DNA from 3 places in the Paenibacillus pedocola genome. Region 3 is predicted to be linked to each of the others. Evidence: riboswitches for the same ligand, from Rfam matches in the RefSeq annotation. Region 3 holds a riboswitch; each other region holds the start of a gene.
The links. Region 3 has a riboswitch for cyclic di-AMP ahead of QU597_RS02585 (hypothetical protein). Riboswitches for the same ligand answer to the same signal wherever they lie in the genome.
Positions count from the first base shown of each region.

Region 1 (4,351 bases), 490 kb from region 3:
CCTTAATAATTTCATGCTGGCGGAGCTTGCGCCGAAGACACTCTCCCGCTGGACGCTAGTATCAACCAAACTGCTTGAAACTCTGCTCGGAACTCTTGTCTGGTGAGGTGAAGGATTGTGAAAAGAGCGATATCCCGCGGCTGGATCAGCATGAAGGAGCAATTTTATATTCTGATTCTGCTATTTATCTACCGGCTGCTCTGGGGCTATTTTTTGTACAGGTTCATCAGGTCAGCTATCATCCCGGTGCTTCTGCGTTATCCTGACATCCACGCCGGAGGCAGCGGTATCGGGAGGCTGCTGTACTACATCGAGGGGCAGTTCGCGCTCAGCGGCGATCCCGGTGTCCAGCGCTGGCTCTGGATGCTATTGGCATTATCCGCGCTGCGGCTGCTGCTCTCCCCGTTCATCCGTGCCGGGCTGCTGCATGAGCTGCATCAGGAGCGTAAAGGAGAACGAGGACTGTTCTTTTTCCCCGGTATGAAGCTTTACGGGCTGCCGGTTCTGGTGTTCAGCCTGGCCGAATGGTTTCTCTCAGCGCTCCCGCTCTATTGGCTGTTGCCCAAAATGTACACGCTGCTGTTAAGCGGTATTTTTGACTACAAGCTGCTGCTGAGGCTGGTTCCATACCTGCTTGCCTGGCTGATCTATCTGTACTGCATCCGCATAGTGCTGTTGTACATGCAGTTCGGTTACACCGCCGGAACCGGCATGTTCTCCGCCGTGCTGGCTTGTCTGAAAGTGCTGCTCCCCTCTACCGGCGCTTCCCTCCTGCTTGGTTCCGGCGGACTGGTTACCCTTTTGCTGGGTTTTGGAACTTCACTGCTGTGCCCCGGTATGTCAGCCCTGCTGTTCCGGCAATTCTCGCCGCTCCCCTCTACGCTGTTCAAAATGTGGGGAATTGCCGCACAATATCACCTCTGGAGCAGTAAAACATTTCCACAATAATTCAGCTGTTTAAACGGCATATTAAAAGAGTCACTATCCCTGACACAGGGATGTGACTCTTTTGCCCGTTATTGGAGATTCCAGTGAAGGTTTCGGGGGATTTGCAAAACTATAAAACCTTTGATACAATGATGCCTGTACCACTGGTAACAACTTTGTAATCTTTTGAAACTATTTTGACAAAATGTATGTACCTTAATCACTTCAACATTGTCGATACGCAGTCACTGTTCTGGTGCATAAATCGCCAAATTCCCAGCACCGGGAAGTGGGGGAACCATATTTTGGGTGAATTGATCTCGCTTTAGAGGGGTCATAGGGGAACCTTCTACCGAATCCTTAAGCTAACCTCGCAGGCCTTGGAAGGAGTACATCTTTTGAAAAGTCACAATATTTTCCGCACCAATCTTAAGAAGAAATGCACCGCAGCAGCGCTAGGTCTTGTGATGGTATTCACACTGGGGGCAGGAAGCGCATTTGCCGACTCCAAAATGGATACCGTGATTACAAAAACGCTGGGAACGTCGTATAAAACCGGGGGCACAAGCACTGCCGGCTTCGATTGTTCTGGATTTACCAAATACGTATTTAAGAGCGTCGGCCTTACCTTGCCGCGCACTTCTAAAGCGCAATTCAGCGTAGGAACCGCCGTCTCCAAGAGTAATCTCCGTCCCGGCGACCTTGTATTCTTCAATACCTTGGGCAGTGGGGTATCCCATGTCGGCATTTATGTCGGAAACGGGAAGTTTGCACAATCATCCAGTTCCCGCGGCGTTACTATCACTTCAATGAGCAATTCTTACTGGGCCAACCGCTACGTTGGCGCCAAACGTGTAATGAGCACAACAGCTTACCAGGCTGTCGCTTACGATTGATTCTTCTCCTCAATTTCGCCTCTAACAACTAAATGTAACTTATACAGGCCCGGAAGCTGATTATTGCCGTAATCATTTCCGGGTCTTTCCTTTTTATTTCCTTATTCTACCTTTTACACAGATTCAGGGCCCATGAAACACCTTTTTACTAAAAATTCCAACCTGTTCAGAGAAATAGCTTACGCCGGGCGTAAATATGCGCCTTTTTTAGCAGATATGACTCTTAAAAAGTGCAAATAATATGCATTAATATGTTTTAAGTGATTGCCAACTGGCTCTGTCTTTGTTACAATTATCGCAGTGAACTTATAGTAACATTTTTGTAATTATTCAAATGGGTTTTACAAAAGTTTTGTCATATTGATTGATCAGCTAATCCTAATCAACAGTCGTGCCGAGTTCCCTTATTCATAAGGGGAACGGGGGAACCAATTTTTGGGTGAATTGACCTCCTATTCACAGAGGGGTCATAGGGGACCTTCAACCGAACCCTTAAGCTAACCTCGTAGGCATTTGGAAGGGGTATTTACTTTTGAAGAAGAAGTTAGCAGCCGCATTATTAAGTTTTTCTATCATCCTTACCATTGGAGCAGGAAGCGCTTTCGCCGATTCCAAAATGGATAAAGTCATCGACAAAGCCATCGGAACTAAATACGTATCCGGCGGTGTATCGACAAACGGCTTTGATTGCTCCGGATTTACCATGTACGTATTTGACAAGATCGGCATTAACCTGCCGCATCAATCCGGCTCCCAATACCAGATGGGCACTGCCATCTCCCGTGACAATCTGCGGGAAGGCGATCTTGTATTCTTTAATACAAGCGGCCGTGGCGTATCCCATGTAGGCATTTATGTCGGTGATGGCAAATTCGCACACGCTTCATCCTCTCGCGGCGTAACCATCAGCTCGCTGAGTGACAGCTACTACGTCAACCGCTACGTTGGCGCCAAACGCATCATGAGCACGGATGCTTATCAGACTGTAGCAACAGATTCACAAGATAATGATGATGTGCAATAAAAGGTTATGAGAGAGGCGCTTTTCCAGGATTTTTGCCGAAATCTTGGGGAAGGCCTTTTTTTTTGTCTATAAAAATACTTACCCCTCCCCTCATCTGTAAAACACCTATTCCCCTCAATTTTCGCCATTTCATAAAATATTTTTTTGGGTTTGTCAAGTTTCTCCTGTTTTTGAAAAATAGCTGAGTTGACTGGGGCCTGTTTTGTATATAATTAAGTATATGGATAGAGTATTGTCCTCTTGAAAGGAGGCCTGTGCCATTATGATCAGTTCCCCTGTTACCTTTCATGTTGTTCCTATGGAACCCAGCCATGCCGAGAATATCTGTGAGTGGATTTATAAGCCGCCCTATAATATCTACGGATGGATGCCCTGGGAGCAAATGCAGGCGCTCGGTATTGAATTCGGAGATCCGGTTTTGCGCAGTCAACAGTATGTATCCGTAGTGAACGAGCAAGGAGATCTTTGCGGCTTCGCACAGCTGTTCCCGATGGAGGGTGTGGTCAGGCTCGGCATCGGCATGCGGCCGGACTTGTGCGGTCGCGGAATGGGCCATTTGTTCATGGGAGCCATTGTGCAGGCTGCCCTGAAGCGTTACCCGGAACGGGAAATCGATCTGGAGGTGTTGACCTGGAACCAACGGGCTATTCGAACATACCAGAAATGCGGCTTCACCATCACCGACACGTATGAACGCCGCACTCCAAGTGGCGATAGGCCTTTTTATTGCATGGTCTATGATAAATAACACTAAATACAGGTAACTTTTAAATTATGCAACGAAAATCGTTCCTTTTTTTGACACAAACTCTATGACAACGCTTTACCATTCGGTATAATGAAGAAAGCAGCTTACATGGAGGGGACGGATGGAGATGCAGAAATGGATCATGAGCGGTTTGTTTTTCGCCGCCTGCGCCTTTGCGGTAGTGCTCTTGTTCACACTGCCAGGCAAAGCAGAGGTCGCAGAAGAAAGTAAGCCGACGATGCCGCAAGTCACACTGGATGCCGCAAGTGCAGAAGCAATCGTTACAGCCAATTGTATTTCTTGCCATGGCGATCAGCTTCAGGGTAATGTAGGACCGAGTCTGCAGCATGAGGGCAGCGAACACGATGCTGAAGGCATCTACAGTATCGTCTCCAAGGGACGCGGGCAAATGCCTTCCTTTAAGGATAAGCTGGCTCCTGAGGAAATCGCAAACGTCGCCCTATGGCTTGCAGAGAAGAAGTAACTGGCCCACTATACAAAATGCCCGTGTGAGGATAAACGGATTATCCTGAACACGGGCATTTTTATATGCAATATATTGAACAGTGTCCTAGCGGTTTTTCTCAAAGGCTTCATTAAATTCATGGGCCTGGCGGAAATCAAGCGCTCCGAGGCCGCTCTCTTCTTTTGCCGATAAGCGCAGGATCACAGTCTTGTAGTCAATGGTAATATGCGGATGATGATCGAAGGCCTCAGATATGGCGGCTACTTCATCCACAAAGGCAATGCCCTTCA
Region 1 covers NZ_CP134223.1:99,573-103,923, reverse strand. Annotated here, with positions in the region: gene QU597_RS00505 (M1 family metallopeptidase) at 1-106, shown strand, start outside; gene QU597_RS00500 (hypothetical protein) at 118-948, shown strand; cyclic di-AMP (ydaO/yuaA leader) riboswitch at 1,184-1,322, shown strand; gene QU597_RS00495 (C40 family peptidase) at 1,395-1,823, shown strand; cyclic di-AMP (ydaO/yuaA leader) riboswitch at 2,206-2,350, shown strand; gene QU597_RS00490 (C40 family peptidase) at 2,356-2,847, shown strand; gene QU597_RS00485 (GNAT family N-acetyltransferase) at 3,110-3,595, shown strand; gene QU597_RS00480 (c-type cytochrome) at 3,723-4,079, shown strand; gene QU597_RS00475 (4a-hydroxytetrahydrobiopterin dehydratase) at 4,167-4,351, opposite strand, start outside.
Region 1: it holds a riboswitch for cyclic di-AMP, as region 3 does, so the genes downstream of both, QU597_RS00495 (C40 family peptidase) here and QU597_RS02585 (hypothetical protein) in region 3, are expected to answer to the same signal.

Region 2 (4,351 bases), 2.8 Mb from region 3:
TTATACGATGTTTATACTTGACACATAGGTTAAGAGGGTAGAGTATATTTTTCGCTCCTGTGCTTCAGCGCAGTTATGAGACCCCTCATCTAACATTTCGTTTCGTTCATATATATCCTCCGCCCAAAGGGCGACTTATGATACCACTTTGAACTTATTTCACTTCTTATCCTTGTTATTCAATCGTTTCTTTTTATTTCATTAATTTTTTTACAGTAAGAAGAAGTTCATCAATGACTGCATGATCACCTTCATTTAATCGATTTATAACACAACTTTTCATGTGATGTTCAAGAAGCATCTTACCCACTCCATTTAGAGCAGATTGAATTGCTTACCGAAGGGATTACTGAAAAAGAGTTGTTAAGACTCGCTGCTTCAGCTGAAAAGAACTCCGAACATCCCCTTGCTGAAGTTAGCGTAACCGGCATTCAACAGGTTGGCATACAGAAGGTCATGGCTGAAATACTTCCAGAAGGAAAAGCAGATGAAGTCAAAAAACTTCAGTCACAAGGTAAAAAGGTAGCTATGGTGGGTGATGGAATCAACGACGCTCCCGCACTACTTGGCTATAATACACTGGGGATTCCTATTGCTGCTATTGGTCTCTTGGCTCCTTGGGTTGTAGGAGCGGTTATGGCACTAAGTTCTGTATCTGTAGTCTTGAATGCCCTTCGCTTACAACGAATTACGCTGTAATAATCTAGTGGTACAGAAATTCTCTACACTAACAAAAGATATGTGCCACCTACATTCGATGTTTTCTATAACAAAAAGACTTCGAAGTATATCTTCGAAGTCTTTTTGTTATCTTTCTTTATTAATGACTCATACCAGCCATTCCGCTTACAATCTCAGGATTAACCATCCCAAAGATCATGGCGATGTGTGCAACAACGAGAAACCCGCTGACGAGAATAAAGTGAAGCTTGAGCTTTCCTTCTTCCGAACGTTTACGGCTGATAAGTCCAAGATCCAAAAGAGCCAGAGGCAGCAGGAAGAATACGCCGCTGAGGTAAAATCCAACCGCGACAACGTCTACCCAAGAATGCCACTCTCCATTTACGGTCAGAGGGACAAAAGCTGTTGGGAAAAGATACAAGAAAACTCCTGTAAAGTAAAGACCAGCCAAAATACTGCAGATTCGGTTAAATGCCTTTAATCCACCCTGGACATTTTTGTTGAAAAGGATAAAGAACTCTGTTACCGTAATTGTCTCAGCAAAAATGACGGGGATTGCCATAAAGATGATCAGATTCCACGGCTGATTGTCCATAAGAAGGGACATGTAATGAGTCATGTTCATTGATTAATTTCCTCCATTTATATAATTACTGCAAGAATTATTATAGGAGATAAATATGTGGAAAGTATGTAGAAGAGATTGGAGAAGGAGTATCAATAGATGGAAAATAGAGTTGAAGATCTGAAGTATAGAATTTGTTTAGAAGATGGGTATACTACGTGGATTGAAAGGGAAGGGGAAGTATGGAATACCTAGTAGTGGATTCAGAATTACTCATGCGGTGGCTGATGGAATGGGGAGCCTGGGCAGTCCTCATAAGTTTATTGATAAATGTGGTCATAAGTGTTGTAGGAATCATTCCATCAGTGGCACTAACGATTGTGAATATGTTAGTCTTTGGCGTGGTTCCTGGATTTCTTCTCTCATGGGTCGGAGAAGTTTTAGGTGCAGCCGTCTCGTATCTTCTTTATCGCAAAGGCACCTTAACCTATAAGGAGAAATATCGCCCGAATAAAACCATCAAATGGCTGTCCCAGATTCAAACATTAAATCCTAAGCGTCAGTTTTTTAGCATAATAATTGCCCGATCAGCGCCGTTAATTCCTTCATCATTAGTCACTTTAATCTGCGTTATATCCAAAATAGGCTTTTCAAATTTTATAGTTGCTTCGGCGATAGGTAAAATACCATCATTGCTACTCGAAGCACTCATTGGCTATGGATATGTTAATCTATTGAACTATAAATTCTAGGTAATGATTACAATTTCGTTTCTTTTATTGATCGCCCTTATTTTTAATCTTGATAGAAAGAATAAGAGGTAATGCATGGATAATAGAAATGAGTTACTTTTATAAAGAGGTTTTTTGCGAATTTAAGCTCAAAACGGGCATTATACACTAAAAATGTGTAGAAACTATGTAGTTTAGAAATAAAATTATAAGATTTGAGAAAGCATTGACAGGCGATTTCTTGATATATTAAAGTGTAACTAGTTACAAAATATTAACCAGCTGCCGAATTTCGTATTGAAAACGGGGGAACCATTCCGGGTGAATTATTCTTGTGAGCAAGAGAATATAGGGAACCTTTAACCGAACCCTCAGCTAACTCCGTAGGCATTGAAGGGAGAACAAGGTTCTGAAGAAAGTCATTTTATCTTTACTAGGAGCTGCAGTTATTTTCACAACAGCTGTACCAAATACTTTCGCAAGTGAGGTAAGCCTGGAGAGTGAAGTGAATCAAGTACTCGGGACACCTTATTTATGGGGTGGAACCACTAAGGCAGGATTCGATTGTTCCGGATTCATCCTGTATGTACTAAAAAAGTTTAATGTGGATGATCTTCCACGCACTTCCCAGTCACAAGCTAAAGTAGGGACACCCGTTGCAAAAGAAAACTTACGATCAGGAGATTTGGTGTTTTTTAATACCTTTGGTAAAGGTATCTCCCATGCCGGAATTTACTTAGGCGATGATCAATTCGCCCACTCCTCAAGCAGTAAGGGAGTAAGCATAAGCAAGTTGTCCGAAGGATACTACAAAGATCGTTATGTTACGGCTCGGCGTGTAGTAGATAAAGAGAGTTATCTTAGTATGGTAAATTAAGAATTAGTTGAGGGGTATCCCAAAAGCCACTTATGGCTGCAGGGATACCCCCTAGTTTTGATTTGCTCAAAAAGAAACTAATCCATCAAGCAATTCTAAACCAGATGCCTGTAAATGTTCACTTGATCAGCGGTGAAACGTATTGTGGTGTTTGTAAGGAGCATGAGAAGCCTGAATTGTTTATCATCATTACGGGGACAGCATCCATAGCTGTTTTTTATTGGGCCATTAAGCGTGTTACATTTACAAATAAGATCGAACAAAAAGGAAAGGAACTGTACTTAATCAAATTGTCTCAATTCAGCGGATCCATTTAATTTTTTTAAGTCACCTGCTAGAACTTACTTACGCTCGCATCATTGATGATTCCTTTGCGGAGGTAAGCCTCGATGGTACCGTCGGCAAGCTTCGTCAACTGAACAAGACTGTTGCGGGACAGCTTTGCCCATGACTTGATATCTTCGAAAAATCCTTGGTCAGAGGCCGTTACTTTTAAGAGTTGCCCGTCTTGCAGTCGGGCATACTCTTTTTTACTTGAACGATCGGACCTGGACAGCAGAGGCCACAGGCGTCAATGACTGCATCAGCATTCAAATTGTCAGTTACAGATAACTTTTCATTTGAAGCCGTATTTTTGTTTTTCGGAACATATTTGCTGATCTGATATGTTTTGTAGCCACCTGTCAGATTCTTCACCTTGAACCCCTTTTGTATTAAGATCCGGGATGCAGTGTAGCCTCTCAAGCCGACCTGGCAATAAACCCATATCTCTTTGCTGGCATCAAGTTCATCCAGACGATTACGCAGATCATCGACAGGAAGGTTAATAGAACCCTCAATATGCCCATTTGCATGTTCTAGTTCGCTTCGTACATCCACTAGCATTGTAGTGTCCAAATTTCGGCTGGTCAAATCTCCAGGTACAAATACTTCAGTCATTCCGTTAATAACATTCTCAGCCGTGTATCCGGCCATGTTAACCGGATCTTTGGCTGAGGAATATGGGGGAGCATAAGAGAGCTCCAGTTCAGTTAAATCCGTAACGGAACCCTTAAAACGGATTACTGTGGCAATATCGTCGATTCGTTTGTCCACCCCGTCATAACCGACAGCTTGTGCACCCAAAACCCTGCCATCCTCGTTAAAAAGAAGTTTTAAGGATAGCGGAGTGGCTCCAGGATAGTAGGAAGCATGGGAGTTTGGATGTACATAGACAACACGATACGGGATACCCAGCCGCTGCAAAGTTTTCTCGTTATTCCCGGTGGATGCACCAGTCAGGCCGAAGACCTTAATAATGGATGTGCCTTGAGTCCCTTTGTAAGTAGTGCCTAATCCGCTGACGTTGTCCGCAGCAATTCGTCCTTGTTTATTTGCAGGTCCAGCCAATGGAACAGCTGTCTTTTGTCCATTCACAAAATCCACGATCTCAACAGCATCACCTACTGCGTAAACATCTTTAAGGTTCGTCTCCATTCTCTCGTTAACCAGGATATG
Region 2 covers NZ_CP134223.1:3,432,688-3,437,038, forward strand. Annotated here, with positions in the region: partial or broken gene QU597_RS14945 (metal-sensing transcriptional repressor) at 194-334, opposite strand; partial or broken gene QU597_RS14950 (HAD family hydrolase) at 433-699, shown strand; gene QU597_RS14955 (DUF6803 family protein) at 821-1,306, opposite strand; gene QU597_RS14960 (TVP38/TMEM64 family protein) at 1,489-1,998, shown strand; cyclic di-AMP (ydaO/yuaA leader) riboswitch at 2,251-2,382, shown strand; gene QU597_RS14965 (C40 family peptidase) at 2,387-2,854, shown strand; partial or broken gene QU597_RS14970 (FAD-dependent oxidoreductase) at 3,222-4,351, opposite strand, start outside.
Region 2: it holds a riboswitch for cyclic di-AMP, as region 3 does, so the genes downstream of both, QU597_RS14965 (C40 family peptidase) here and QU597_RS02585 (hypothetical protein) in region 3, are expected to answer to the same signal.

Region 3 (4,351 bases):
CTCTGGATGAACTGCACCAATATGTCGGGCAACCCGGCAAGAAACTGCTTTTTAAGCACAGCACAACCTGCCCGATCAGCGCCAAAGCTAACGAAGAGTTTCTGGCGTTTGTACAGAGCTCTGATACGCCGGCAGCTATTGTTCATGTGATTGAAGACCGTCCGGTCTCGAACCAGATTGCTGAAGAATTCGGCATCAAACACGAATCTCCGCAAATTTTTCTGCTGGAAGACGGAGAAGTCCGCTGGAACACCTCCCACTGGAAAATCACCCGCGATGCCATCAAGGAGGCAGTGAGCAAATGAGCCAGTCTGTAATTGTCTACTCTACATCCGGCTGCAGCGACTGCAATCAGGTAAAACAGCTGCTCACAGAACAAGGCATTCCGTTCGAAGTGCGCGATGTTATGACCAGTACAGTCTATCAGGAGGAAGTAGAGAAGCTCGGCTTCATGGGAGTACCTGTCACTGTATCCGGAGAATATGCGGTCAAAGGCTTCAACCTTCCTGAGCTTAAGGAACTTATTGCTGCAGCGAAATAAATCATGAATGATTCCAGGAGGCTACAGCCATGACACAGGAGATCTGGATTAACCTGCCGGTTAAAGATGTTGAGAGGTCAACTGCCTTTTTCAATTCGATTGGATTCCATGCGGTGAGCGTTGGTAACGAGAGATCCAAGCTTGCCATAGGGCAAACGACGATTCTGCTGTTCCCGGATGCGGCGTTTGAGAAATTCACAGGTTCAACAATCGCTGATACTTCCCAATGCGCAGAAGTCATCTTTTCCATTGGTGCAGAAAGCAGAGAAGAAGTAGATGCCTTTATTCAAAAAGTAGAGTTTGCCGGAGGAAATATCTTTGGCAAGCCAAGTGAAGTGGACGGCTGGATGTACGGCGCAGGCTTTGCCGACCTGGACGGTCACCGCTGGAACCTGCTGTACATGGATGAGAGCAAAATGCCGAAACGCTAATATGAAAACGCCGGTTACCTGTTTAAGGTCACCGGCGTTTTTTTATCCCCCTATAAACTTATATCTTTCAGGTTCAATATTCGCACTCGGCTACCAGATGACCCACATTCCCGCTATGGGTATAGATGACATGGTCCGCCCCAAGCCCTTTGTATACCAGTCTCGGATTCATGGAGGTGGTAATGACAAAGATAGGCTTCGCGGTCCACGTCCGGCACATCTGCACATAACGGCAGCATAATGCCACACTGCTCTCGAACAGATAAATTCTGCCTACGGCAAACGGCGGCCTAAGCCAAGTATTCAGATGCCGGGTATCCACCTCAAAAATAACCTCAACCCCCAGCTCCTGGAGCCGCGCGTGTTCAGCCGGATTGTTGGCGAGCCCTGCCATCCGGCAGCCTTTTATTTGGAGCATTCTAACAAACTGTTCCCCTGCCTTCGTCGGAGCGCTAATGAGTACATATTCCTCCTGGCTGCCCATCTCTGTCTCCCCCTCCCGGTTCACGTTATAGCCGGCATTCATCTATACCAGCACAGCAAAAAACCACAAAGGATTCCCTTTGTGGTCCAATTAACGGTCACAATGCGCCTATCCTCTCTACAGTACGCTTACGAGGTTAGCTGCCGGATTCGGGCGTTGAGAGTCGCCCTACCTGTTATCCATACGAGACTTTTCAGTTCTCGCAGTTTCCCAGGATTCACCCCATAACCGGCTCCGCCTCTCACGATCGGCTTCCGGTTGTTTGGTTCCCCCGCTCTCCGTAAACGGAGATTAAGCGGATTGCTTATTCAATTGCGCTTAAACAGATGTAATCATACCTTCTGCGATGATCGCTTGTAAAACGCTAATAGCGCCAAAATAATGCATTAAATGGGATGATTACCGGTCAGATAACGCTTACTTAAGCTTTATTCTCCCTAATCCTCTGATTTCCCCGCTTTTCTGAGGGGTTAGGAAAAACAGATAAAGAATACCGGTTCGTGTATCTTCCGCGGAGTTTACAGCGGTTCTTGTCTTTTTCCAGTAAAAATCAAAAGATGACGCCTGAGCGAGAAAATGACCTGATAATCGCTGATAAATAGTCTTTTCGACTAGCGCAGCTTTGTTCCCGCCGCAATTCCCCGCTAATCCGCAATTAGAGAATCCCTTTGCTTTTTTACAAAGACATGCCGGAAAGAGTATGATTCGTGTTGAATCGATTCGCAAAAATGATGATATTCGAACGCTGAATTCCCGCCCAGCGGGAAACGGGGGAACCATCCGGCTAATACGGCCATGGGGTGAATCCTGAGGAGACTGCGACTCCCGCATTCTCACCAGGTAGGGCGACTCTCACCGCCCGAATCCTGCAGCTAACCTCGTAAGTGTATAGAGAGAGCCCCTTGATCCGCCACGTTTTGGCATCAGGCCTGTTTCCGCCTGTATCCGGACCGCAGGCAGAGGTTCTCCTCTGCCTGCGGTTTTTTGCGCACCCCTATACATTGAAGGCAGACAGCTGTGATTCTCTATCTTATCCATCTCTTAATCCAGGAAGGAACGTGCTGACATGCCTGACCTATTATCCCCGCAGCCGGCCGCTGCCGCCGGATTTGAGCAATATATCCGGGAGTACAGCGGAGGTGTCCTTGCGCTTAGCTCCATTCTGCTCGGGAAGGGCAGTGAGGCTGAGCGGGTGACGGCCGGAACCTTCAACAAGCTGTATGAGCCGTATTGCAAAGGAAAGCTGAAAGCAGCCGACTTTCCGGTAGAAGCCTACCGGGAGTGCATCCTGCAATGCACAAAATCCGCGAAGAGCCGGAATCTGCGCACCTCTAAAGAGTTGTCGTGGGACGATCAGCTCGTAAAAGCGCTATGGTATGGACTGCTGCTTCCGCTGCCCGAAATCGGCAAAATTCTCGGCAAGAGCCTGCCGGCGCTGAAGGCTCAGCTCCGGCAGGTTCGTGAGCACACGGCGGGGCAGAAGCCGCTGAGATCACAGGCTAATTTGTCTATTGTGTAAATGGCCGCCTGTTCTTCTGATTCATTCACCAATAAAGCCGCAGCAATCCGCTGCGGCTTTATTGGCTTTACTTGCCCTTGCTGTTGCCTTTACTCTTGCTCTTGCCTTTGTTTATGTCTTTGCCCTTACTGTTGCCACTCTTGGCAAACCGTAAAAAAGCCATCAGGCATCCCAGAATTCCAAGACCAAGCAGCAGAGTCTGCAGCGCCCCCAGCAGTGTTGAGCCTTCGGGCCTAAGCATACTGCTTACTATGATCAGTACAATGGAGACCGTGACCAGCACGGGAGTTTTTATGTTTAATTTCAAAATCACCACTCCTTACTATTAAGGTACACTATAAACGGCCGGATCACCAGTTTTAGTGAGTCCCTTAGCTGCTGCGCCCAAAAAGGCACCTCCGCATTAACTGCGGAGATGCCTTTAAATAGTTGTCCCTGAAACGAATTTAGCTTAATGGCTGCGCTTATGATACTTGCCAAAGAATACGATCGCCAACAGCATTCCGGTAATGCCTATACCTGTTAGAAGCCCTTGCGTAAAATCCATCAGATTCGACCCGCTATCTGGAACAAGTCTGCTAGACGTCAGCGAGAAGAAAGATGATATAAACAGCAGCGCTAAGTTTTGTTGTTGTTTTTTATCCATAATTCCCACTCCTTAAATTTTGTAGGCCTTCATAGCTTTTCTAATCTCTTTGATACTAGGACGTTTACCATACATCAGGACACCTGTGCGGTAGATCTTAGCCGCCAGCCAGCCTAACAGGAAGATAGTAACCAGCAGAATAACCAGTGAAACTGCGATTTCCCATACGGCCACATCCCCGACACCGATCCGCAGCAGCATGCTGAGCGGTGAAGTGAACGGTACGTAGCTGGCGATCTTAACCAGCAGTGTGTCCGGTGCAGAAACGCTGAATGTCGGAATATAGTAGTTCACAAAACCCAGCATCATCACCGGCATGCTTGCCTGGCCCAGCTCCTCAGTGCGGCTCACGATCGAGCCTACAGCGGCATACATCAGCGCATACAGGAAGAAGCCCAGAATATAAAGGATGAGGCCGTAAACCAGAATGCCTATATTCAATTGACTCAAGTCAAGATCGAAATCCGTCAGAATACCCGAGTTATGCGGCAGCATCAGGTTCGCCGCAATGCTTGCGGCAATGATCGCAATCTGCAGCAGCCCGACCAGGAACACCCCCAGCACCTTGCCGAACATCTGGCTCAGAGGTGAAGCGCTCGTAATCAGAATTTCCATAATGCGCGAACTCTTCTCCGCTGTGACCTCAGCGGCAATCATATTGCCGGTCAGCATAATCGACAAGAAGAAGAGCATCAGCAGTACATAGACAATCACATAATTGATCGCAGGT
Region 3 covers NZ_CP134223.1:586,754-591,104, reverse strand. Annotated here, with positions in the region: gene ytxJ (bacillithiol system redox-active protein YtxJ) at 1-305, shown strand, start outside; gene QU597_RS02595 (glutaredoxin family protein) at 302-541, shown strand; gene QU597_RS02590 (VOC family protein) at 571-972, shown strand; gene QU597_RS02585 (hypothetical protein) at 1,046-1,456, opposite strand; cyclic di-AMP (ydaO/yuaA leader) riboswitch at 1,565-1,764, opposite strand; cyclic di-AMP (ydaO/yuaA leader) riboswitch at 2,190-2,357, shown strand; gene QU597_RS02580 (hypothetical protein) at 2,523-2,975, shown strand; gene QU597_RS02575 (hypothetical protein) at 3,043-3,282, opposite strand; gene QU597_RS02570 (hypothetical protein) at 3,427-3,621, opposite strand; gene QU597_RS02565 (ABC transporter permease) at 3,634-4,351, opposite strand, start outside.